Regions from separate parts of the Streptomyces sp. NPDC046915 genome, predicted to be linked through region 3. Evidence: riboswitches for the same ligand, from Rfam matches in the RefSeq annotation. Region 3 holds a riboswitch; each other region holds the start of a gene.
The links. Region 3 has a riboswitch for cyclic di-AMP ahead of ABZ915_RS35825 (transglycosylase SLT domain-containing protein). Riboswitches for the same ligand answer to the same signal wherever they lie in the genome.

Region 1 (7,289 bases), on a different contig from region 3:
GTCCACCGGAGACGGCTCTGCCGTGAGGAGGGGTATGCCATGACCCGACCGCTCGCCCGCTACGTCCTGCCCGAGTTCACCGAGCGCACCAGCACCGGTCACCGCACGCTCGATCCGTACTCGAAGCTGCTGGAGGGGCGGATCGTCTTCCTCGGGACACCGGTCGACGACGCCTCGGCCAACGACGTCATGGCGCAGTTCATGCACCTGGAGCACGACGCGCCCGACCGGGACATCTCGCTGTACATCAACTCCCCCGGCGGCTCGTTCAGCGCGATGACGGCGATCTACGACACGATGCGGTACATCAGCTGCGACGTGGAGACGATCTGCCTGGGGCAGGCTGCCTCGTCCGCGGCGGTGCTGCTCGCGGCCGGTACGCCGGGCAAGCGGTTCGCCCTGCCGGGCGCGCGGGTGGTGCTCCAGCAGCCGGCGCTGCCCGAGCCGACGCAGGGTCAGCCGAGTGACCTCTTCATCCAGGCGGAGGAGTTGACCCGGATGCGCGGCCTGCTGGAGGAACTGCTCGTCCACCACACCGGCCGTGCCCCGGAGCAGGTCCACGCCGACCTCGAACGGGATCTGATGCTCGACGCCCGGGGCGCGCTGGAGCACGGGCTGGTGGACGGGATCATTCCCAGCAGCAGGGCCTCGCGCACCGCCGCTCCGGACGCGGGGTGAGCCGCCGATGCTGCCACCGGAACTGCCGCCGCTGCCGGCCCTGACCCGCGCCGAGGGCGAGTTGATCAACCGTTACCTGGACGTGGTCGACCTGCTGGGACGCATCAACCCGGCGCAGCACGGTGACACCTACCGTGGACTGCGGGCCGCCCAGGCGCTGGTGCGCAAGGCGGTGGAACTGCGCGACGCGCTGACGCTGATGCACCAGCGGGGAGAGACGGAGTTGCACGCGGCCACCCTGGCCCGGGCGCTCAGGGTGCTGGACGGCGAGCGCCGTACCGCACGCGTCACCGTGCCCCCGGACGGCGCCGGTTGACGCTTGCGGGCTCGGGTCTGAGTCGAAACGGCCCAAAAGACGTACCCACGTTCGGAGTAGCTGCGCATCCTTTTCCAGGGTCTCCGAAGTTGCGCGAACCGCCCGGCCGATGAGCGTCGGGAGAGGCTTCCGCCCTGGTCGGAGGGTGCGCGGCTGTCCCGTCAGCGGCTCGAACGCACACCTGTCCACCCGAACGGGCGAGTGGTGAGTAACACCACAAATCCCTGGTTCCGTTGGGATTTTCAGACAGTTGTGGGCGAAGATCCCTGTCTGACGACAAGCCCCCGCCACAACGGCGGGGCGATCCGAGCGGACGCCGAGTCCTGCCGCCGCCCGGATGACCGGTCGACAGGAGTGGATCGGCAGGAGTGGAGGACCCAAGCAAGACGGGTCGCCGGAGCGGACATCTGTTCGCCTCCGAGCAGCCCTTGGGGTGAAGCCGCGGCAACGCGGCCGGGCAACTTCGCCAGCCCGAATCCGACAGGTCATCCTTCACAGGCGGCTGACGAAGGGTTGCGCATGACTGCGCTCAATCGTGTCCCGTCGCTCATGGTCCGGGCCGGTACGGCCTCGGCCTTCGCCATCGCCGCCGTCGGCGGCTCGATAGCGGTACCCGGTGTCGCCCCCGACGCCGCTGCCGCCACCCCGGCGACGAAGGCGCTCCAGATCGCGGCCTCGAAGAAGGGCTCCCCGTACAAGTGGGGCGCCACCGGGCCGCGCAGGTTCGACTGCTCCGGGCTCACGCTGTACTCGTTCAAGAAGGCGGGCAAGAGCCTGCCCCGGACGGCCGCCCAGCAGTACAACAAGACCCACCACATCTCGGCCAAGAACCGCAAGGCCGGAGACCTGGTCTTCTTCCATTCGGGGTCGTACGTCTACCACGTCGGCATCTACGCCGGGAAGGGGAAGATCTGGCACGCCCCCAAGACGGGCGACGTGGTGAAGCTGCAGAAGATCTGGACGAGGAGCGTCTGGTACGGCCGCGTCAGCTGACCGGCCGTCACGCCTCGCACGGCTCCGGGTGCAGGGCCACCCCCGGGGCCGTGCGTGGCCGTACGGCGCCGTGTCGGGGCCGGTGCGGGGCCGGAGCGCCCCGCACCGGCCCTAGGGCTCCTGCTGCCCCGCTGCCGTGACCGGCCGGGCCGGCACCGCCCACGGCAGCTCGATGAGGACGGTCTTGCCACCCTCGCGGGTCCGCCGCACCCTGAGCCTGCCGCCGCACTCGACGGTCAGCCAGCGGATGATGACCATGCCGCGTCCGTTGTCCTGCTGCACGGCCGCGGGGAGTCTCCTCGGGAGACGGGGATGGCTGTCGGTGACACCGATGCGCAGGTGTTCGTCGCAGTCGAGCACGAGGTCCACCGTGAAGGTGGGTGACTGCCCGAAGGTGTGCTGTACGGCGTTGGTGGCGAGTTCGGAGACGATGAGCCGGATGGTGTCGGCCACGTCGGTGTCCGATGGAAGGCCCCACTCCGCGAGGGTGCCCACGACATAGGTGCGGGCCGCGGACACCGAAGCGGGATCGCTCGGCAGAGTGACGGATGCTTCCAGATGGTCTGCCATGACGACGTCGTCCCTTTCCCACGGGACCGGAGTCCGACACGGAGCGGATGGTTCGAGTACGGTCCCGGACTGGTGCTTCATCGCCAGACTGCCATCAGCGCGCCGGCCAGCGGGTGGGATCCACCAAGATATGCATATATCTGTCGCTCGAAGCGGTGAACTCTGCGACGGCAGACCGTATTCGAGTGGCACGTAAGGAGTAATGGCGAGTAAGGAGTGGCCCATGCAGAACGGTCCCGCGGTGCGCCGCCGGAAACTGGGCGACGAACTGCGCACGCTGCGCACCGGTGCCGGCCTCACCAGCGGTGAGGCCGCGCGTCTGGTGGGCTGGCACCAGTCGAAGGTGAGCCGGATCGAGACGGGCGCCAGCGGGGTGAAATCGGCCGATGTGCGGTTACTCCTGGATGCCTACGGAGTGACGGACGGCCAGCTTCGTGAGTTGCTGATGGTGCTGGCGGGATCGGACGAAGGCGGCGGCCGGCACCACTGGTGGCACGCCTACCGGGGGGTCCTGCCGCCCACCTACCGTGACTTCATCAGCCTGGAGTCGCAGGCGAGCGGGATGCGCACCCTGGAGACATCGGTGGTCCCGGGGCTGTTGCAGACGCCGGAGTACGCCCGTGCCGTCACCCGGGCGGCCGTGGGCGAGGGTGCCGACGACATGGAGGAGCGGCTGGACGCGCTGGTGGAGGTGCGGCTGGCCAGGCAGGACGTGCTGCGGTCGGATCCACCGCTGGAGCTCAGCGCCGTCCTGGACGAGGGAGTGCTGCGGCGGGAGGTCGGCGGGCCGGACGTGATGACGCGGCAGCTTCAGCGGCTCACCGAGGCGGCACGTCTGCCGCAAGTGCGCCTCCAGGTGTTGCCGTTCTCCGCCGGGGCGCATATCGGTATCACCGGCCCTTTCGTTATCTTCTCATTTCCGCGCACTTCTGATCTGGATGTGGTTGTTCTCGACCACTTGACGAGTAGCCTCTACCTCGAACGGAAAGAAGACCTCCGGGCCTACTCGGAGGCCTTCAACTCCCTTCAGATCCACGCCCTTTCACCCGAGGACTCGTTGGATTACATCGCCGGGATAAGTGACGGCGCGTAAGGAGGCACCATGTCTGCACTGCCTCGGAACGTACCTTCCAGCACCGAGCTGCACGACGTGCGGTGGCTGCGCAGCAGCTACAGCACCGGAGCGAACAACTGCGTGGAGACGGCGAGGCCGCACTCCGGTCCCTGGACCGGACTGCTCGCCGTGCGCGACTCCAAGGATCCGGCCGGCCCCGCGCTGCTCTTCTCCCCCGGGAGCTGGGCGGGGTTCCTCGCCACGCTCCGATGACCTTCTGATCGGTTCCGATCAGATTCCGTCCAGGCGGCGCACGGCCGTGTCACGCCGACTCATGGTCGCGTCTCGCCGATCACTCGTACAGCGCGTTCGATCTCGGCCCCGGAGAGGTCCCCTCGGGCGGTCAGCCTGAGCCGTGAGATGCCGTCGGGCACGGAAGGAGGACGGAAGCAGCCCACGGCCAGGCCTGCCGCCCGGCAGTCGGCCGCCCAGCGCACGGCCCCCTCCGGGGACGGGGCACGCACGGAGACGACAGCGGCGTCCGGACGCACCGCCTCCAGCCCCGCGGCCGTCAGGCGTGCGTGCAGTTCGGCGGCCACCTCACGCGCCCTCGTCGCCCGTTCCGGCTCGCGGCGCAGCAGCCTGAGGGCCGCCAGGGCCGCGCCCGCCGCGGCGGGCGCGAGGCCCGTGTCGAAGATGAACGTCCGTGCCGCGTTGACCAGGTGGTCGATCACCCGGGCCGGCCCGAGGACGGCACCGCCCTGGCTGCCCAGCGACTTGGACAGGGTGACCGTGACGACCACGTCCTCTGCGCCGGCGAGCCCGGCCTCGTACGGGGCTCCCCGGCCGCCGTCACCCAGGACGCCCAGGCCATGGGCGTCGTCCACGACCAGCCCGGCACCGTGCGCCCGGCACGCCTCGGCGAGCGCGGCCAGCGGGGCCGCGTCCCCGTCGACGGAGAACACCGTGTCGGAGACGGCGATCGCCGGCCCCTCGTGCGTGTCCAGGGCCTTGCGGACCGCGTCCGGGTCGGCGTGCCCGACGACCTGGGTCGTGCCGCGGGCCAGCCGGCATCCGTCGATGAGGGAGGCGTGGTTGCCCGCGTCGGACACGATCAGGGAGCCGTGCGGCCCGAGCGTGGTGACGGCCGCGAGGTTGGCGGCGTAGCCGGAGGAGAGCACCAGGGCCGCCTCGAAGCCGCAGAACTCGGCCAGCTCGCGCTCGAGCTCGGTGTGCAGTTCCGTGGTGCCGGTCACCAGCCGGGAACCGGTGGAGCCGCCGCCCCAGGTCCGGGCCGCCGTCGCGGCCCCCTCGGTGACCTCGGGATGACGGGCCAGACCCAGGTAGTCGTTGCTCGCGAGGTCGAGGAGCGGTGAGTCGGCGACCCGGGGCCTGAGGGTGCGTACCAGTCCGGCGCGGCGGCGCAGCTCCGCCTGGTCGTCGATCCAGCCGAACGCCATGGCTCCTCCGGGGATTTTGTAGGCAGTGGACAGACACTAGCCGGACGCCCAGCCGCCCAGGATGTGGCAATACCCACACGAGCAACCAGTCTCCGTTGTGCAAACTCTCCTTGGCCCGGAGCGGTCACGTAGGACAGGATCGGACCTCATGGACCTGCTGAACACGCTGGTGGACAAGGGGCTTCGGCGCGAGCTGCCGACCCGCGAGGAAGCACTCGCCGTACTGGCCACCTCCGACGACGACGTACTCGATGTGGTGGCCGCGGCCGGCAAGGTGCGCCGGCACTGGTTCGGCCGGCGCGTGAAACTTAACTACCTGGTCAACCTCAAGTCCGGCTTGTGCCCCGAGGACTGCTCCTACTGCTCCCAGCGGCTCGGCTCCAAGGCCGACATCCTCAAGTACACCTGGCTCAAGCCCGGCGACGCCTCCAAGGCGGCGGCCGCGGGCCTGGCCGGGGGTGCCAAGCGGGTGTGTCTGGTGGCCAGCGGGCGCGGCCCGACGGACCGGGACGTGGACCGGGTGTCCGAGACGATCCGGACGATCAAGGAGCAGAACGAGGAGGTCGAGGTGTGCGCCTGCCTCGGCCTGCTCTCCGACGGCCAGGCCGAGCGGCTGCGCGAGGCGGGCGCGGACGCGTACAACCACAACCTCAACACCTCCGAGGGGACGTACGCGGACATCACGACCACGCACACGTACGCCGACCGGGTGGACACGGTGCAGAAGGCGCACGCGGCCGGCCTGTCCGCCTGTTCGGGTCTCATCGCGGGCATGGGCGAGAGCGACGAGGACCTGGTCGACGTCGTCTTCTCGCTGCGCGAGCTGGACCCGGACTCCGTGCCGGTGAACTTCCTGATCCCGATGGAGGGCACGCCGCTCGCCACGGAGTGGCACCTCACCCCGCAGCGCTGTCTGCGCATCCTGGCGATGGTCCGGTTCGTCTGCCCGGACGTCGAGGTGCGCATCGCGGGCGGCCGTGAGGTGCACCTGCGCACCATGCAGCCGCTGGCCCTGAACCTGGCCAACTCCATCTTCCTCGGCGACTACCTGACCAGTGAGGGCCAGGCGGGCAAGGCCGACCTGGAGATGATCGCGGACGCCGGGTTCGAGGTGGAGGGCGCCGGTGAGGTGACGCTGCCCGAGCACCGCGCGACGGCCGGGGGCGGCTGCGGTTCGCACGCGGAGGCGGGGTGCGGGTCGCACGCGGAGGCCGGCTGCGGGTCGCACGCGGACGCGGGCTGCGGCTCCCATGAGGGCGGCGGCGTCTGCGGTACGGCCGCGTCCGCCACGGTGACGGGCGAGGCCCGCACCGACCTCGTCGCCGTCCGCCGCCGGGGTGCCGGAACGGACCTCGCGCCCAATGCCTGACCTGTCCGGCCCGAGCGTGCCGGAGCTGCTGGAGCTGGACCGGCGGCACGTGTGGCATCCGTACGGTCCGATGCCCGGGCGTGTCGAGCCGCTCGTCGTGGAGTCGGCGAGCGGGGTCCGGCTCCGGCTCGCCGACGGCTCGGGTGAACTGGTCGACGGCATGTCCTCGTGGTGGTCGGCGATCCACGGCTACAACCACCCGGTCCTGAACGAGGCGGCCCGCTCGCAGCTGCGGCGGATGAGCCATGTGATGTTCGGCGGGCTCACCCACGAGCCCGCCGTACGGCTCGCGAAGCTCCTTGTCGACATGTCGCCGGAGGGGCTCGAGCATGTCTTCCTGGCCGACTCCGGTTCGGTGTCGGTCGAGGTCGCGGTCAAGATGTGCCTCCAGTACTGGCGTTCGCTCGGCCGCCCGGAGAAGCGTCGGCTGCTGACCTGGCGGGGCGGCTACCACGGCGACACCTGGCAGCCGATGTCGGTGTGCGATCCCGAGGGCGGGATGCACGAGCTGTGGGGCGGGGTGCTCCCGCGCCAGGTGTTCGCGGACGCGCCGCCGGCGGAGTACGAGGACGCCTACGCCGGCCAGCTGCACGATCTGATCGAGCGGCACGCCGGTGAGCTGGCCGCCGTGATCGTGGAGCCGGTGGTGCAGGGCGCGGGCGGGATGCGGTTCCACTCCCCCGCGTATCTGCGCACGTTGCGCGAGGCGTGCGACGCGCACGACGTGCTCCTGGTGTTCGACGAGATCGCGACCGGCTTCGGGCGCACCGGCGCACTGTTCGCGGCGGACCACGCGGCCGTGACCCCGGACGTGATGTGCGTGGGCAAGGCCCTGACCGGCGGCTACAT
Region 2 (7,289 bases), on a different contig from region 3:
CTTCGTCGACAACCGCTCGGTCTTCTTGCTGCTGCGCCGCAATCTCCTCCAGCACGGCAGGCAGCGGATCGAGTCGCTCAACTACTCGCCGCTGACCCGGGACATCCGTGCCGCGGCGGAACTGCTGGGCCGGCACATAGAGGAGGTCTGCGAGCGGACCGGCAGTCCGCAGGTCGACGTGGTGGGCCACAGCCTCGGCGGGCTGATCGCTCGCTACTACGTGCAGCGGCTCGGCGGTGACCACCGGGTCCGTACGCTCGTGACGCTGGGCAGCCCGCACGGCGGCACCCGGGCCGTGCCGCTGGCGAACGCGCACCCGATCGTGCGCCAGATGCGCCCCGACTCCGAGCTGATCGAGGAGCTCACCCGGCCGGCGCCCGGCTGCCGCACGTACTTCGTCAGCTTCTGGAGCGACCTGGACTCCCTGATGGACCCGCTGGAAACCGCCCGTATCGACCATCCCGACCTGATGGCACTGAATGTGCCGGTAACGGGGATCGGGCATCTCGCCCTGCCGGTGCATCCGGCCGTCGCGGCCGGGATACGGCAGGCCCTCGACAGCGAGCGGCCGACGGCAAGGGCGGCGAAGCGCCGGAACGGCCTCACGGTCGCATCCTGATCCCGGCTCGGCCACGCGCGTACCGGGCGGTGCAACAGCCGCCCGGGACGGCCCGTTTACCGGGCCGACACCCATCCGGCTTCGAACGTCCTTCGAACACAAAGCCAAACCCGCGCCCGTCGTCCCCCGAAACACGGCCGAATGCCCGTTTCCCGCGAACGTGAAACCGGCCGAAGATTGTCGCGCCCGCGTACCGCCGGGTACAGTCGCCGCACTGCTCTGCCAGCCCCTGTTGTCGAGGCGAAAGAGAAGTTGGTGAACGACCGTCACCCGTCGGGGACCATGACCACCCCGGCTTCGGCTTCCGACGCCGCCTCCGCGCACTACGCGACCCACGGCGGCCAGGAAACCCAGTACGGCGACTTCACCACGTACGACGGGTACGGCGCCACCGGTTTCGAGACCGGCGCCCACGCCACCGCGACCTTCGATTCCGACCCGCTCTTCGGCAATCTCCCGGGCCAGGGCCACACCACCGGCGCGTACGACACCACGCAGTGGACGACCGGCGCCGGCCAGAGCGCGCACTACGACCCGTACGCGGCCCAGCACCACACCGTCTACGACTCCGGCGCCTACGACGCCACCGCCTGGACGACCGGCCAGCAGCAGTTCGCCGGCATCCCGCACCAGGCGACGTCCCCGGACGTCAGCGGCCAGTGGGAAGCGAACGCCTGGCTCCAGCCCGACCAGTCCGGGGCCGCGCCCGACCACACCCAGCAGTGGGAGTGGGGCACACAGACCTTCGACACCGGCGCGTACGACGCCACGCAGTGGAACTCCGACGGCTCCGCCGCGGCCACCGAACCCGAGCCCTTCGAGCAGTCCTTCGACCAGCAGGGGACCGCCACCTTCGAGCAGGTCTCCTACGAGGGGTACGAGGAAAACTACGAGGAGAGCTACGAGAACGACGTCGAGGCGGAACCCGTCGCGGACGGCGACGAGTTGTCCGCCACCGGTGAGTTGCCCGGCGTCGCTCCCCTGCTCGACGACCAGGAAGAGGTCACCCCGGCGCCGCCCCGGCCGGGCTCCCGCAGCGCGGCCCGCTCCCGTCGCCGTACGCCTCCCAAGCGCTCCGCCCTGCTGACCGTCGCCGTGCCCTCGGTCTGCGTGATGGGGGTGGCCGGGATCGCCGCCGCCTCCGTCGGCAGCCTGACCGACGGCGGCGGCAAGGACACCACGGCCAGCGCTTCGGACACACATGCGGTGAAACCGTCCGCCGCCAACAGCAAGCTGGACTCGCAGCTCAGGACCCTCTCCGCCGGCGCCGACGACTTCGCCGACCGGGCCAGCCGGACGCAGGAACGCATCGACCTCAAGTCCCAGCAGGAGGCCGACAAGAAGGCGGCGGCCGCGGAGGCGGCCCGCAAGGAGCGGCTGCGCCCCAAGTACGTCCTCCCGGTCACGCAGAAAGGGCTCAGCGCCTATTTCGGCCAGGCGGGCGTGAACTGGATGTCGGTGCACACCGGCATCGACTTCCCCGTCTCGTACGGCACGACGGTGATGGCGGCGACCGACGGCACCGTCTCGACGAAGTGGAACAGCGCCTACGGCAACATGCTGATCCTGACGGCGAAGGACGGCACGCAGACCTGGTACTGCCACCTCTCCAGTTACCGGGTTCCCGCCGGCACGAGCGTCAAGGCCGGTACGCCCATCGCGTACTCCGGGAACTCCGGCAACTCCACCGGCCCGCACCTGCACTTCGAGGTCCGGCCGGGCGGCGGAGCGGCCATAGACCCGCTGCCGTGGCTGCGCAGCCACGGGCTCGACCCGACGTAGGCCCCCGGGGGCCGCGCCCCCGGAACCCCGGCGCCCCGCGCCTCCTACGGCTTCTCCCTACATCCCTACAGCTTCTCCACCGGCGCGTACCGCAGCAGCAGCCGCTTGGGCTTGGTGTCGCCGAAGTCGATCGTCGCCTCGGCGTTCGCGCCCGTGCCCTTCACCCCGACGACCGTGCCGAGCCCGAACTGGTCGTGCGTCACCCGGTCCCCGACGGCCAGCGCCACCACCGGCTTCTCCGAGCTCCTGCGGGTGGCGAAGCCCGAGGCGCCCGACGCCGAGGAGCGCGAGCGGGTGGAGGACAGCGAGGCCGCCACCCCGGACGCCGGTCCGGAGGGCATCGGCGCCGCCCCTCCCTTCCGCTTCCACTCCACATGGGCGGGCGGGATCTCCTCCAGGAAGCGGGAGGGCGGGTTGTACGAGGGCTGGCCCCACGCGCTGCGCAGAGCCGACCGGGTCAGATACAGCCGCTCCCGCGCGCGCGTGATGCCGACGTACGCCAGGCGCCGCTCCTCCTCCAGCTCCTTGGTCTGGCCGAGGGCACGCATGTGCGGGAAGACGCCGTCCTCCATGCCGGTGAGGAAGACCACCGGGAACTCCAGACCCTTGGCGGTGTGCAGGGTCATCAGCGTGATGACGCCGTCGCCGTCCTCCTCGTCCGGGATCTGGTCGGAGTCGGCGACCAGCGCGACCTGCTCCAGGAAGTCGGACAGACCCACCGACTCGCCCTCACCGCGCTCCTGCTCGAACTCCAGCGCCACTGCCGCGAGTTCCTGGAGGTTCTCGATGCGGGTCTCGTCCTGCGGGTCGGTGGAGGCCTGCAACTCGGCCAGGTATCCGGTGCGTTCGAGTATGGCTTCCAGGACGGTGGCCGGGCCCGCGCCGGACTCGACGATCGTACGGAGCTCCTCCATGAGCACGTTGAACCGCTTGACCGCGTTCGTCGACCGCGCCGCCATGCCGTACGCCTCGTCGACCCGCTTCAGCGCCTGCGGGAAGCTGACCTTCTCCCGCTGGGCGAGGGCGTCGATCATCGCCTCCGCGCGCTCACCGATGCCGCGCTTGGGCACGTTCAGGATGCGGCGCAGCGGGACCGAGTCCTCGGGGTTGGCGAGGACGCGCAGGTAGGCCAGGACGTCCCGGACCTCCTTGCGCTCGTAGAAGCGGACACCGCCGACGACCTTGTAGGGCAGGCCGACGCGGATGAAGACCTCTTCGAAGACACGGGACTGGGCGTTGGTGCGGTAGAAGACGGCGACGTCCGAGGCCTTCGCCTCGCCCGCGTCCGTGAGGCGGTCTATCTCGTCGGCGACGAACTGCGCCTCGTCGTGCTCGGTGTCGGCGACATAGCCGGTGATCTGCGCGCCCGCGCCCGCGTTGGTCCACAGGTTCTTGGGGCGGCGGGACTCGTTGCGCTCGATGACCGCGTTGGCCGCGGAGAGGATCGTCTGGGTGGAGCGGTAGTTCTGCTCCAGCAGGATCGTCGTCGCGTCCGGGTAGTCCTCCTCGAACTGGAGGATGTTGCGGATGGTCGCGCCGCGGAAGGCGTAGATCGACTGGTCGGCGTCACCGACCACGCACAGCTCGGCGGGCGTCAGGTCGTCCGGGCCGGGCGGCACGTCCGCCGGGTGCGCCGGATGCTCGGAGGTGCCGACGAGCTCCCGCACGAGGGCGTACTGGGCGTGGTTGGTGTCCTGGTACTCGTCGACCAGGACGTGACGGAAGCGGCGGCGGTAGTGCTCGGCGACGTCCGGGAAGGCGCGGAGCAGGTTGACCGTCGTCATGATCAGGTCGTCGAAGTCGAGCGCGTTGGCCTCGCGCAGCCGCGACTGGTACAGGGCGTAGGCCTGGGCGAGGGTCTTCTCGAAGCCGTCGGCGGCCTGGGCGGCGAAGTCCTCCTCGTCGATCAGCTCGTTCTTCAGGTTGGAGATCTTGGCGCTGAAGGACTTCGGCGGGAAGCGCTTGGGATCGAGCTCCAGGTCGCGGCAGACCAGGGCCATCAGCCGCTTGGAGTCGGCGGCGTCGTAGATCGAGAACGACGACGTGAAGCCGAGCCTCTTGCTCTCCCGGCGCAGGATGCGCACGCACGCGCTGTGGAAGGTCATCACCCACATCGCGTTCGCGCGCGGGCCGACGAGCTGCTCGACGCGCTCCTTCATCTCGCCGGCGGCCTTGTTGGTGAAGGTGATCGCGAGGATCTGGCCGGGGTGGACGCCTCGCTCGCCGAGCAGGTGGGCGATGCGGTGGGTGAGCACGCGGGTCTTGCCGGAACCGGCGCCGGCCACGATGAGCAGCGGGGAGCCGGCGTGGACGACGGCCGCGCGCTGGTTCTCGTTCAGCCCGTCCAGGAGCGCGGCGGCGTCGATCGCCGGGCGTGGGGCGCCGTCACGGTAGTACCCGTCCCGGTCCGGTGGCACATCGAACTTCCCGCCGAACAGATCGTCCGGAACCGGCTCCGGAGCGTGATCGTCCTCGGGCGGCGGCGGGGGTTCCTCCTCGTGCCCACGAGGGGTCTGGAGGTCCGCCAGGAAGCTGTCGTCAAAGAGGCTGCTCATCGCTCTCCGAGTCTAGGGCGCCCCACCGACAACCGGCCGCCACCCTCGGAACTTGGCCGGCGGACGATCCCCTCACCCTGCGGAACCGCATGGTCACAAGAGCGACACGCGTGTCCCGTGTCACGAAAATGTATCGGACATATAGTGCACCAACCTTCACATGAGTCACACGAGTTGGCTAGCGTTCGGCCAGGCCGCTCGACCCCCACCGGCGAACCTCGCCGGGCCGCGCGGCCTCCGCCGAGTCCGGTGCGCCCCTTACGGCAGCCGGAGCCGGGGACCCACCGAGACCTTGGGGTGAATCGGCCCGCCCTCCCCACCGGGGACGACGGCCGTAGGGCAACCCTTCCGAACCACCCGCCCGAACCCGACAGCTAACCCGGTAGGCGGAGCATTGGAAGGAGTCGCCTCCCTTGGCGTCGCACCGCAAGCGCCCCTCGGGTGGGGCAGGCATACGCAAGCCCGCCCTCGCCACCGCCGCCCTCACCTCCGTCGCCCTGCTCTCCCAGACGGCCAACGCCACCCCCTCGACCCCCTCCACCGACAACAAGCCGAGCATGGAAGAGGTCGAGAAGAAGGTCGACGACCTGTACCGGCAGGCGGGGTCGGCGACCGAGAAGTACAACGCGGCCAAGGAGACGACCGGCAAGCAGCGCCGGCGAGTCGACACCCTCCTCGACGAAGTGGCCAAGCGCACGGAGAAGCTGAACAAGGCGCGCGAGAAGCTGGGTTCGTTCGCCGCGGCCCAGTACCGGACCGGGGCCGCCGCCCCCGACACCGCCACCTTCCTGCTCGCGGACACCCCGCAGGACTACTTCGACCAGACCCAGCTGATGAGCCGGCTGACCAAGCGGGAGAAGGGCGCGGTCGACGACTACGTCACCGAGCAGTCCGCGACCATGAAGAAGCGTCAGGAGGCCACCCAGAGCCTCGAGACGCTGACCGACTCCCAGCACGACCTCCAGGCCGCCAAGTCGACCGTCCAGAAGAAGCTCTCCACCGCGCGTGAGCTGCTGTCCACGCTGACGGCGCAGGAGAAGGCGCGGCTCGCGGCGATCGAGAAGCAGAAGCAGGAGGAGGCCGCGCGCAAGGCGGCGGAGCTCGCGAAGGAGCAGGCGGCGGCGCAGGCAGCCGCGCAGGCGAAGGCACAGCAGCAGAACAGCGGCTCGTCGGACACGTCGACCTCGACGGGTTCCTCGTCGGGCTCGTCCACGTCGACCTCGCCGTCCACGCCGACCTCCTCGTCCTCCGCCAAGGCCGCGAAGGCGATCGCGTTCGCCCGCGCGCAGATCGGCAAGCCGTACGTCTGGGGCGCCACCGGCCCCGGCTCCTACGACTGCTCCGGCCTCACCCAGGCCGCCTGGAGAGCCGCCGGCGTCAGCCTGCCACGCACCACCTACGACCAGGTCAATGCCGGCACCACGGTCTCCCTCGCCAACGCCCAGCCCGGTGATCTGGTCTTCTTCTACGACGATGTGAGCCACGTCGGCGTCTACATCGGCAACGGCATGATGATCCACGCCCCCAAGCCCGGCGCCTACGTCCGTGAGGAGTCGATCTACTACGGCGGCGAATCGATCATCCACAGCGTGGTGCGTCCGGCCTGAGCCGGCGGGGCCCTAGCATCGGGCTCATGCCCGGCCCCTACTCACCTATACGCGTCTGGTGGGCTCGGCGTTCACCGGCGGCCGGTGCCGCTGTCATGGCGACCGGGATCGTGTCGGTGGGGTTGCAGCTGATCGGTCACGAGGTGCTGTCCCGGGTCGCCCTGGGGCTGGCCTGCGCCGCCTGGCTGGGGTTCGCGGCCGGTTTCACCCTGCGGCTGCTGCGCGAGCGGGAGCGGTGGGCGGCGGAGGCGGAGACGCCGAGCGCGCTCACCGCGGTGGCCGCCACGGCGGTGCTGGGCACCCGGTTCTCACTGCTGGGCCGGCCGGTCCTGGCCGAGGCGCTGCTCGCGCCGGCGGTCGTGCTCTGGCCCGTGCTGCTCGTCCTCGTCGTTCGGCGGTGGGAGCGGCGTATGCCGGGGGCGGTGTTCCTGGGCTGTGTGGCCACGGAGTCGATCGCCGCGCTGGGTGCCGTGCTGGCCGCGGCGACGGCCACGGCGTGGCTCGCGCACACCGCGCTCGTGCTGTTCTGGCTGGGACTGGTGTTCTACGGGTTGGCCCTGGCCCGGTTCGATCCGCGGCAGCTGCTGGAGGGTGCCGGGGACCAGTGGATCGGCGGCGGCGCGCTCGCCGTGTCGGCGCTGGCCGGGGCGCGCCTGGTCTCCGCCGACGACACGCCCCTGTACCTGTGGAGCCGCGACGACCAGGGCGTCCTGCGCGCCGTGACGG
Region 3 (7,289 bases):
CGGAGTACCTGGTGGAGGGCCTCAGGCGGATCGGCCGGCGGATCGGCCGCCCCACCGTCCTCATCCCCACCGACGAAGAGGCCGCCGTCCTGATCGCCGAACACCAGGCCGACCTGACGGACCGCTTCCTCTTCCCGCGCGTGGACCCCAGCCTGCCGCGTCGGCTGGCCAGCAAACAGGGGCTGCACGAGCTGTGCGTGGAACACGGCATCGCCAGCCCGCCGGCGGCCTTCCCGCAGTCCTACGAAGAGGTCGTCGCCTTCGCCGACCACGCCCGCTACCCGGTGGTGGCCAAGAACCGGGAGGCGTTCGTCCGGCGTAAACGGCCCGCAGTGAACGGCACCACCAGGATCGCCACCCGCGAGGGCCTGCTCACCCTCGCCCGCGACTGGGGCGAGGACCCCGGCGTGATCCTCCAGGAGTACCTGCCCCGGGAGGACGCCGAGGACTGGATCGTGCACGCCTGCTTCGACGACGACTCCACACCGCTCGCGATGTTCACCGGCGTCAAGGTGCGCTCGTGGCCGCCGCACGCGGGCATGACGGCGAACGCCTACGTCGTCGACAACCCGGAACTCGCCGACCTCGCCGCACGTTTCATCAAGCAGATCGGCTTCAGCGGCATCATCGACCTCGACCTGCGCTTCGACCGGCGCGACGGACAGTACAAACTCCTCGACTTCAACCCGCGCATGGGCGCCCAGTTCCGGCTCTTCGAGAACGAGTCCGGCGTGGACGTCGTACGCGCCATGCACCTGAATCTGACCGGCCGCCCGGTTCCGGAGGGGGAACAGCCGGCCGGCCGCCGCTACATCGTGGAGAACATCGACCTCCCCGCCCTCCTCGCCTACCGTCGCAGCGGCTACACGACGCCGCACGCGCCGGCCCGGGCGAGCGGGACGGAGCTGGCGTGGCTCGCGGGTGACGACCCGCTGCCGTTCCTCACGATGCTCGCGCGCTTCGTGCGACCGGGCGCGAAGCACCTCTATCAGCTGTGGCGGACCAACCGCCGCGGCAGCGGCACCGGTTCCGGCAACTGAGGCCCGCCCAGGGCCGGCTGTCCGGACCGGCGCACGATCCACCACCACGAAGTGACGGAAAACACGTCCTGGGGAGGGACTTCGTGATTCAACCGGTTGCAGTCATCGGTGCCGGGCCATTCGGCCTGTCCACCGCCGCCCATCTGCGGGCGCGCGGCATTCCCGTCCGCGTCTTCGGCGATTCCATGGTCAGCTGGCGCGACCACATGCCCGCCGGAATGCTCCTCAAGTCCACCCCGGTGGCGTCCAGCATCGACTGCCCCCAGCCCGGCCACTCGCTCGTCGACTACTGCGACGCGGCGGGCGTCCGCCGGCTGGTCACCGACGAGGACATCATCCCGGTCGAGACCTTCATCGCCTACGGCGAGTGGTTCCAGGAGAAACTGCTGCCCGACCTGGAGCGGGTGCGGGTGGTGTCCGTGGACCGGGGCGCGGGCGGCGGCTTCGAACTCAAGCTGGACTCCGGTGAGTCGTTCACCGCGCGCGCGGTGGTGGTCGCCACCGGCCTGTCCGGACTGGCCCACCTCCCGGCCGAGCTGGCGTCGGCGGCGCCCGACGGACCCGGCCTGACCGGTCCGGTGTCCCACAGCTCCCAGCACCACGACCTGACCCGGTTCTCCGGCAAGGAACTGATCGTCGTCGGCGCCGGCCAGTCCGCGCTGGAGACGGCGGTTCTGGCCGCTGAGGCCGGCGCCCGGGTACGGGTGGTGTCGCGGGGCCGCGGCCGGGTCGCCTTCGGGGCCCCGCCCTGGAACCAGCCGAAGCTGCGCCCCGAGTCGCCCTTCGGCCGCGCCTGGTCCCTCTGGGCGCTGAGCTACTACCCGCACCCCTACCGCTACCTCCCGGCCCGCACCCGCCACTACCTGGTCCGCCGGGTCCTGGGCCCGCTCGGCGCCTGGTGGCTGCGCGACCGCTTCGAGGGGAAGGTCGAGGTGAAGGAGGTCGAGCGGTTGGCCGGCGCGGACGTCTCCGACGGCAGCCCGGTCCTCACCGTCCGCACCCACGCCGGGCAGACCGTCCAGGTCGCCGCCGACCACGTCATCGCGGCCACCGGCTACCGCGTGGACATCGCGGCCATGGACTTCCTCGGCCATGAGCTGCGCACCCGGCTCACGGTGAGCCGGGGCACGCCCCGCCTGGGTGCGGGCTACGTCTCATCCGTCCCCGGTCTGTACTTCACCGGCCTCCCGGCGGCGTCGTCGTACGGCCCGGTGATGCGCTTCGTCTGCGGCACCGAGTTCGCCTCGCCGCGCCTGGCCAAGCACCTCGCGGCGGCACACGGCTGACGGGCTGCGCCACAGGTCTCGAGATCGCCACCAAGGAGCCCACGGGCGCCACTTGGGGCTGGAAACAGCGGTGAGTCGTGGGGGTGCGGTGTCCGTATTCTCTGATCATGGCCGCACCCCCCGCGTATTCCTCCCCGATCTCCCCTGCGTACTCGCTCGTCGCGACCGATCTCGACGGAACGCTCCTGCGTGGCGACGACACGCTCTCCGACCGCTCCCTCGCCGCCCTCGCCCGGGCCGGGAGAGCGGGTGCCCGGCACCTCGTGGTGACCGGGCGCCCGGCGCCGCGGGTGCGGCCGCTGCTCGACGACCTCGGCTGCACGGGGCTCGCGGTGTGCGGACAGGGTGCGCAGGTGTACGACGCCGGCGCCCACCGCCTGCTGTGGTCGGTCACCCTGGACCGGGAACTGGCGGAGACCGCGCTCGGCAAGATCGAGGCCGAGGTGGGGGAGGTGTACGCGGCCGTCGACCAGAACGGGGTGGACGGGCTCACGCTCATCGAGCCCGGCTATCTGATGCCCCACCCCACGCTGCCCGCCGTACGGGTCCGGCGGCGCGACGACCTGTGGTGCGAGCCGATCAGCAAGGTCCTGCTGCGGCATCACGCCCTGTCGGACGACGAGTTGGCCGCCACGGCCCGCGCGGCCGTGGGATCGCTGGCGACGGTCACCATGTCGGGGCCGGGAACCGTCGAGCTCCAGCCGTGCGGCGTCAACAAGGCGACCGGGCTGGCGCTGGCCGCCGACCACCTCGGGCTGAGCGCCGAACGGGCCATCGCCTTCGGGGACATGCCCAACGACATCCCGATGTTCGAGTGGGCCGCCCACGGTGTGGCGATGGCCAACGCCCACCCCGAGCTGAAGGCGGTGGCCGACGAGGTCACCTCGTCGAACGAGGACGACGGCATCGCCGTCGTCCTCGAAGGACTCTTCCCCTGAGCCGGGGCCCGTTCGAGCGGGGCTCGTTCCCTCAGGGGAGCGGAGCGGTCAGTACGCGCCGAACACGTTGTCGATCGAGCCGTACCGGTGGGCGGCGTAGTTGCAGGCGGCCGTGATGTTCGCGACCGGGTCGTAGATGTTGTACGAGGTGCCGGCCACGTGGTAGCTGGCGAACGTGGGGTCGATGACCTGGAGCAGGCCCTTGGACGGGATGCCCGCGGCCGCGTTGGAGTCCCAGAGGTTGATGGCCACCGGGTTGCCCGACGACTCGCGGATCACGTTGCGGTAGATGCCGTTGTACGTGCCCGGGATGCCCTTCTGCGCCATGATCGCGAGCGACTCGCGGATCCAGCCGTCGAGGTTGTTGGCGTACGGGAGCGTGGTGGCGGCCGCGGGGGCGGCCTTGGGGGCGCTCGTGGTGGTGGCCGCGGAGGCGCTGGTCGCACCGATCAGCGGGAGGGCGAGCACGGCGGCGCCGGTGCCGGCGACGGCGAGCCTGCGGGCGAGGCGGGCGAAGGGGGCACGGTGCTGAGCGGCAGCAGACATGTCGAAGTTCCTCTCCGTCGCCTGCGAGGTGAGCTGTCGGGTTCGGGCTGGGAGGTGCCCGGCCGCGCCGCCCGAAGGCGGTGCGGCTTCACCCCGAGCCGTTCCGGGACGACGGGTGTCGCCCGGACCGGCGGCAAACCTGGGTCCCCCGCTCCTGCCGTGAATGAGTTCGTCGATGGGTGTGACGGGCGGCGGCAGGATTCGGCGTTCCGCCCGACGGCCGGGAACGTATGCGAGAGCACATGTCCTGAACAAGCGGCGGATTCACACAAAGTCCTAGTTGACCTTGTTGTGAGGCGTATGAGGCGCTTGATCCTTTGCGTCTGCCAACCCTCAACTGGCCAATGGCGCCAAGCGGTGTGCCCGTGCCGGACGGTGGGGTGCTCCGTTCGGCCGACGTGACCCAATTCACGGAATAGCAATCACGGCAAATAGGACATGAAGGGCGCCGCTTTGGGTAGCGCATCGAGCGTGGGAGCGGAAGGCGAACTGCTCCAAGCGGCGCAGTCATGTCGTACTTCCGGGTAAGTCGATAAATATCTGTGCTTATCGGCCGATCGAAAACATAACGGGCGTGATCCGATAGCGCCCGGCCTGTAACAGTGGGCGCCCTCGGTGATCGAAAGCTGACCGGATACGCTGACTTGAGTGAGGGCAGCGACCTATCGACAAACCGTGTAATCGCCAGCAGGCACCAGCAGACAGGAGACCCCTCGTGACCGTCGTCGGGCCGTTCGGGCTTAGCGTGCGGGACCAGGCTCTGGAAGCCGATGTCCAGGCCGGATTGGCGGCTGTCGAGGAGGGACTGCTCGAAGCCACCAAGAGTGAGGTCCCCTTCATCACCGGGGCCGCCCAGCACCTCGTGCGCGCGGGCGGGAAGCGGTTCCGGCCGCTGCTCGTGATGCTCGCGTCACAGTTCGGGGACCCGTACGCGCCGGGAATCGTGCCCTCGGCCGTCGTCGTCGAGCTCACCCACCTCGCGACGCTCTACCACGACGACGTCATGGACGAGGCCGCGGTGCGCCGCGGAGTGGACAGCGCGAACACCCGCTGGGGCAACTCCGTCGCCGTCCTCACCGGCGACTTCCTCTTCGCCCGCGCCTCCCAGATCCTCGCCGACCTCGGCCCCGAGGCCGTACGGGTGCAGGCCCTGGCGTTCGAGCGGCTGGTCACCGGGCAGATCCTGGAGACGGCGGGGCCGCAGGACGGCCGCGACCCGGTCGAGCACTACCTGGACGTCCTCGGCGGCAAGACCGGCTCGCTGGTGGCGGTCTCCTGCCGCTTCGGCGCCATGATGTCCGGGGCCGACGAGACCGTGGTGGACGTACTGACCCAGTACGGCGAGCGGCTCGGCGTCGCCTTCCAGCTCGCCGACGACGTACTGGACATCGCCTCCGACTCCCACGAGTCCGGCAAGACCCCGGGCACCGACCTGCGCGAGGGCATCCCCACCCTGCCCGTGCTGCGTCTCAGGGAGCGGGCGGCCCGGCTGGGGCTGGCCGAGGACATCGCCCTGTGCGACCTGCTCGACTCCGACCTGACCGACGACGCCCGGCACGCCGAGGCGCTGGCCGCGCTGCGCGCCCACCCCGCGCTGGAGCAGGCACGCCGGGACACCGTGCGCTACGCGGAGGACGCGCGGGCGGCGCTGGCGCCGCTGCGGGAGTGTGACGCCAAGGCGGCACTTCTGCAGCTGTGCGACGCGGTGGTGCACCGGGCTGGGTAGGTGCCCGGCGTTTGCCTGGGCCACGCTGGGGGCTGCGCCCCCAGACCCCCCTTCGGCCTGAACGGCCTCGTCCTCAAACTCCCCCAGAGGGGGGCACCCCCGGACGGGCTGGTAAAGACACCGGCATGACCCCTACGGGTCGGAGGACATCCCGCCTCCCCGTGTCATACCGGAGGCGTACATCGAGTTGCCTCCCGGGTCTGACGCATCCTCACGGCCGATTTGGTGAGATGGAAACCACGGAAATCACCACTCCTCACCGATTCGGGTGAGAATGGCGGCTCAGGGTTTACGAGGGTGAGGGCAGCCGCCGCCGACGACGGAGGTAAGGCACACATGGCACCGTACGGATCCGACGACACCACGTCCGACGACAGCATGGCCGACACCGACATGGCCGCCGGACGCCGCAAGGCGGCCCGGTACGTCGTACCGGTCGCGGTGGTGGGGGTGGCGGCGGCGACCATCGGGCTGGTCCCGGCGCTCGCCGACTCCGGTGACCCCGACCTGCCGAAGATCAGCGCACAACAGCTCATAAACAAGATCGCCGCGTCGGACGTGCAGCAGATGTCCGGCACGGTGCGGTTCAGCACCAACCTCGGGCTGCCGAACCTCGGCGGCCTGGAGAGCGGCCTGCTGTCCGGGGCGAACAAGGGCGGCGACGGCTCGTCGGCCGACCCGAAATCCAAGCTCACCGAACTGCTCTCGGGCAGTCACACGCTGCGCGTGGCGGCCGACGGACCCGACCGCCAGAAGGTCTCGCTGATCGAGAGCGCCGCCGAGTACAGCCTCATCCACGACGGCAAGGACGTCTGGGGCTACGACAGCAAGTCCAACGAGGTGTACCACGGCACCGCGGACCAGAACGGCGAGCGGCAGCGGGAGAAGACCCCCGCCACGCCGAAGGACTTCGCCGACGAGGCCCTGAAGTCCGTCGACGACACCACGTCCGTGACCGTCGACGGCACCGTCCAGGTCGCCGGCCGGGACGCCTACAAGCTGCTCATCAAGCCCAAGCAGTCGAGCACCACGGTGGGCGCGATCAGCATCGCCGTGGACGCCAGGACCGGGATGCCGCTGAAGTTCACCCTGACCCCGGCAAGCGGTGGCGCCGCCGTCGTGGACGCGGGCTTCACCCAGGTCAGCTTCGCCAAGCCGGCCGCCTCGACCTTCGACTTCACCCCGCCGAAGGGCGCGAAGGTCACCCAGGGGGACGAGGCGGCCAAGGCGCCCCGGGAGAGTGCCCCGAAGTCCGGGAAGGACCTCGCCAAGGGCCGTGACGGCTTCGACGTCCTCGGCAAGGGCTGGAACTCGATCGCCACCTTCGACTCCGGCAGCAAGGGCGGCCTGCCCTCCGGTGCGGGCGGCGGCGACATGGGCGGCTTCCTCGGCTCGCTCGGCGACCATGTGACCGGCAAGTTCGGCAAGGGCACGGTGTTCTCCACCCGCCTGGTCAACGCCCTGATCACGGACGACGGCAAGGTCTACGTCGGCACCGTGACCAAGAACGCGCTGGTGAAGGCGGCCGACGCGGCACGGTAGACAGACGCGGCACGGCAGCCGCCGGCCGCACAGCACGTACGTACGTACCTGCGTACGTATGACGAAGCAGGGGAGCCGATGGACGAACCGTCCGCCACGGAGCCGGCCGCGCGGGACGCGGATGACAGCGTCATCCACACCCGTGCGCTCACCAAGCGCTACCGCGGCGGACAGCTCGCCGTCGACGGTCTCGACCTGACCGTCCCGGCGG

Region 1: another riboswitch for cyclic di-AMP. It lies ahead of ABZ915_RS15875 (C40 family peptidase); the one in region 3 lies ahead of ABZ915_RS35825 (transglycosylase SLT domain-containing protein).
Region 2: another riboswitch for cyclic di-AMP. It lies ahead of ABZ915_RS27740 (NlpC/P60 family protein); the one in region 3 lies ahead of ABZ915_RS35825 (transglycosylase SLT domain-containing protein).

The regions. Positions count from the first base shown of each region.
Region 1 is NZ_JBEYXB010000005.1:402,521-409,809, forward strand. It holds gene ABZ915_RS15865 (ATP-dependent Clp protease proteolytic subunit) at 40-678, shown strand; gene ABZ915_RS15870 (hypothetical protein) at 686-994, shown strand; cyclic di-AMP (ydaO/yuaA leader) riboswitch at 1,299-1,510, shown strand; gene ABZ915_RS15875 (C40 family peptidase) at 1,514-1,987, shown strand; gene ABZ915_RS15880 (ATP-binding protein) at 2,099-2,557, opposite strand; gene ABZ915_RS15885 (helix-turn-helix transcriptional regulator) at 2,781-3,650, shown strand; gene ABZ915_RS15890 (DUF397 domain-containing protein) at 3,660-3,884, shown strand; gene ABZ915_RS15895 (8-amino-7-oxononanoate synthase) at 3,944-5,071, opposite strand; gene bioB (biotin synthase BioB) at 5,220-6,440, shown strand; gene ABZ915_RS15905 (adenosylmethionine--8-amino-7-oxononanoate transaminase) at 6,433-7,289, shown strand, end outside.
Region 2 is NZ_JBEYXB010000011.1:144,963-152,251, forward strand. It holds gene ABZ915_RS27725 (alpha/beta fold hydrolase) at 1-619, shown strand, start outside; gene ABZ915_RS27730 (M23 family metallopeptidase) at 875-2,401, shown strand; gene pcrA (DNA helicase PcrA) at 2,467-4,956, opposite strand; cyclic di-AMP (ydaO/yuaA leader) riboswitch at 5,185-5,362, shown strand; gene ABZ915_RS27740 (NlpC/P60 family protein) at 5,370-6,563, shown strand; gene ABZ915_RS27745 (tellurite resistance/C4-dicarboxylate transporter family protein) at 6,590-7,289, shown strand, end outside.
Region 3 is NZ_JBEYXB010000018.1:7,073-14,361, reverse strand. It holds gene ABZ915_RS35840 (ATP-grasp domain-containing protein) at 1-1,040, shown strand, start outside; gene ABZ915_RS35835 (NAD(P)-binding domain-containing protein) at 1,124-2,326, shown strand; gene ABZ915_RS35830 (HAD family hydrolase) at 2,434-3,264, shown strand; gene ABZ915_RS35825 (transglycosylase SLT domain-containing protein) at 3,313-3,810, opposite strand; cyclic di-AMP (ydaO/yuaA leader) riboswitch at 3,816-3,995, opposite strand; gene ABZ915_RS35820 (polyprenyl synthetase family protein) at 4,526-5,536, shown strand; gene ABZ915_RS35815 (outer-membrane lipoprotein carrier protein LolA) at 5,873-7,078, shown strand; gene ABZ915_RS35810 (ABC transporter ATP-binding protein) at 7,157-7,289, shown strand, end outside.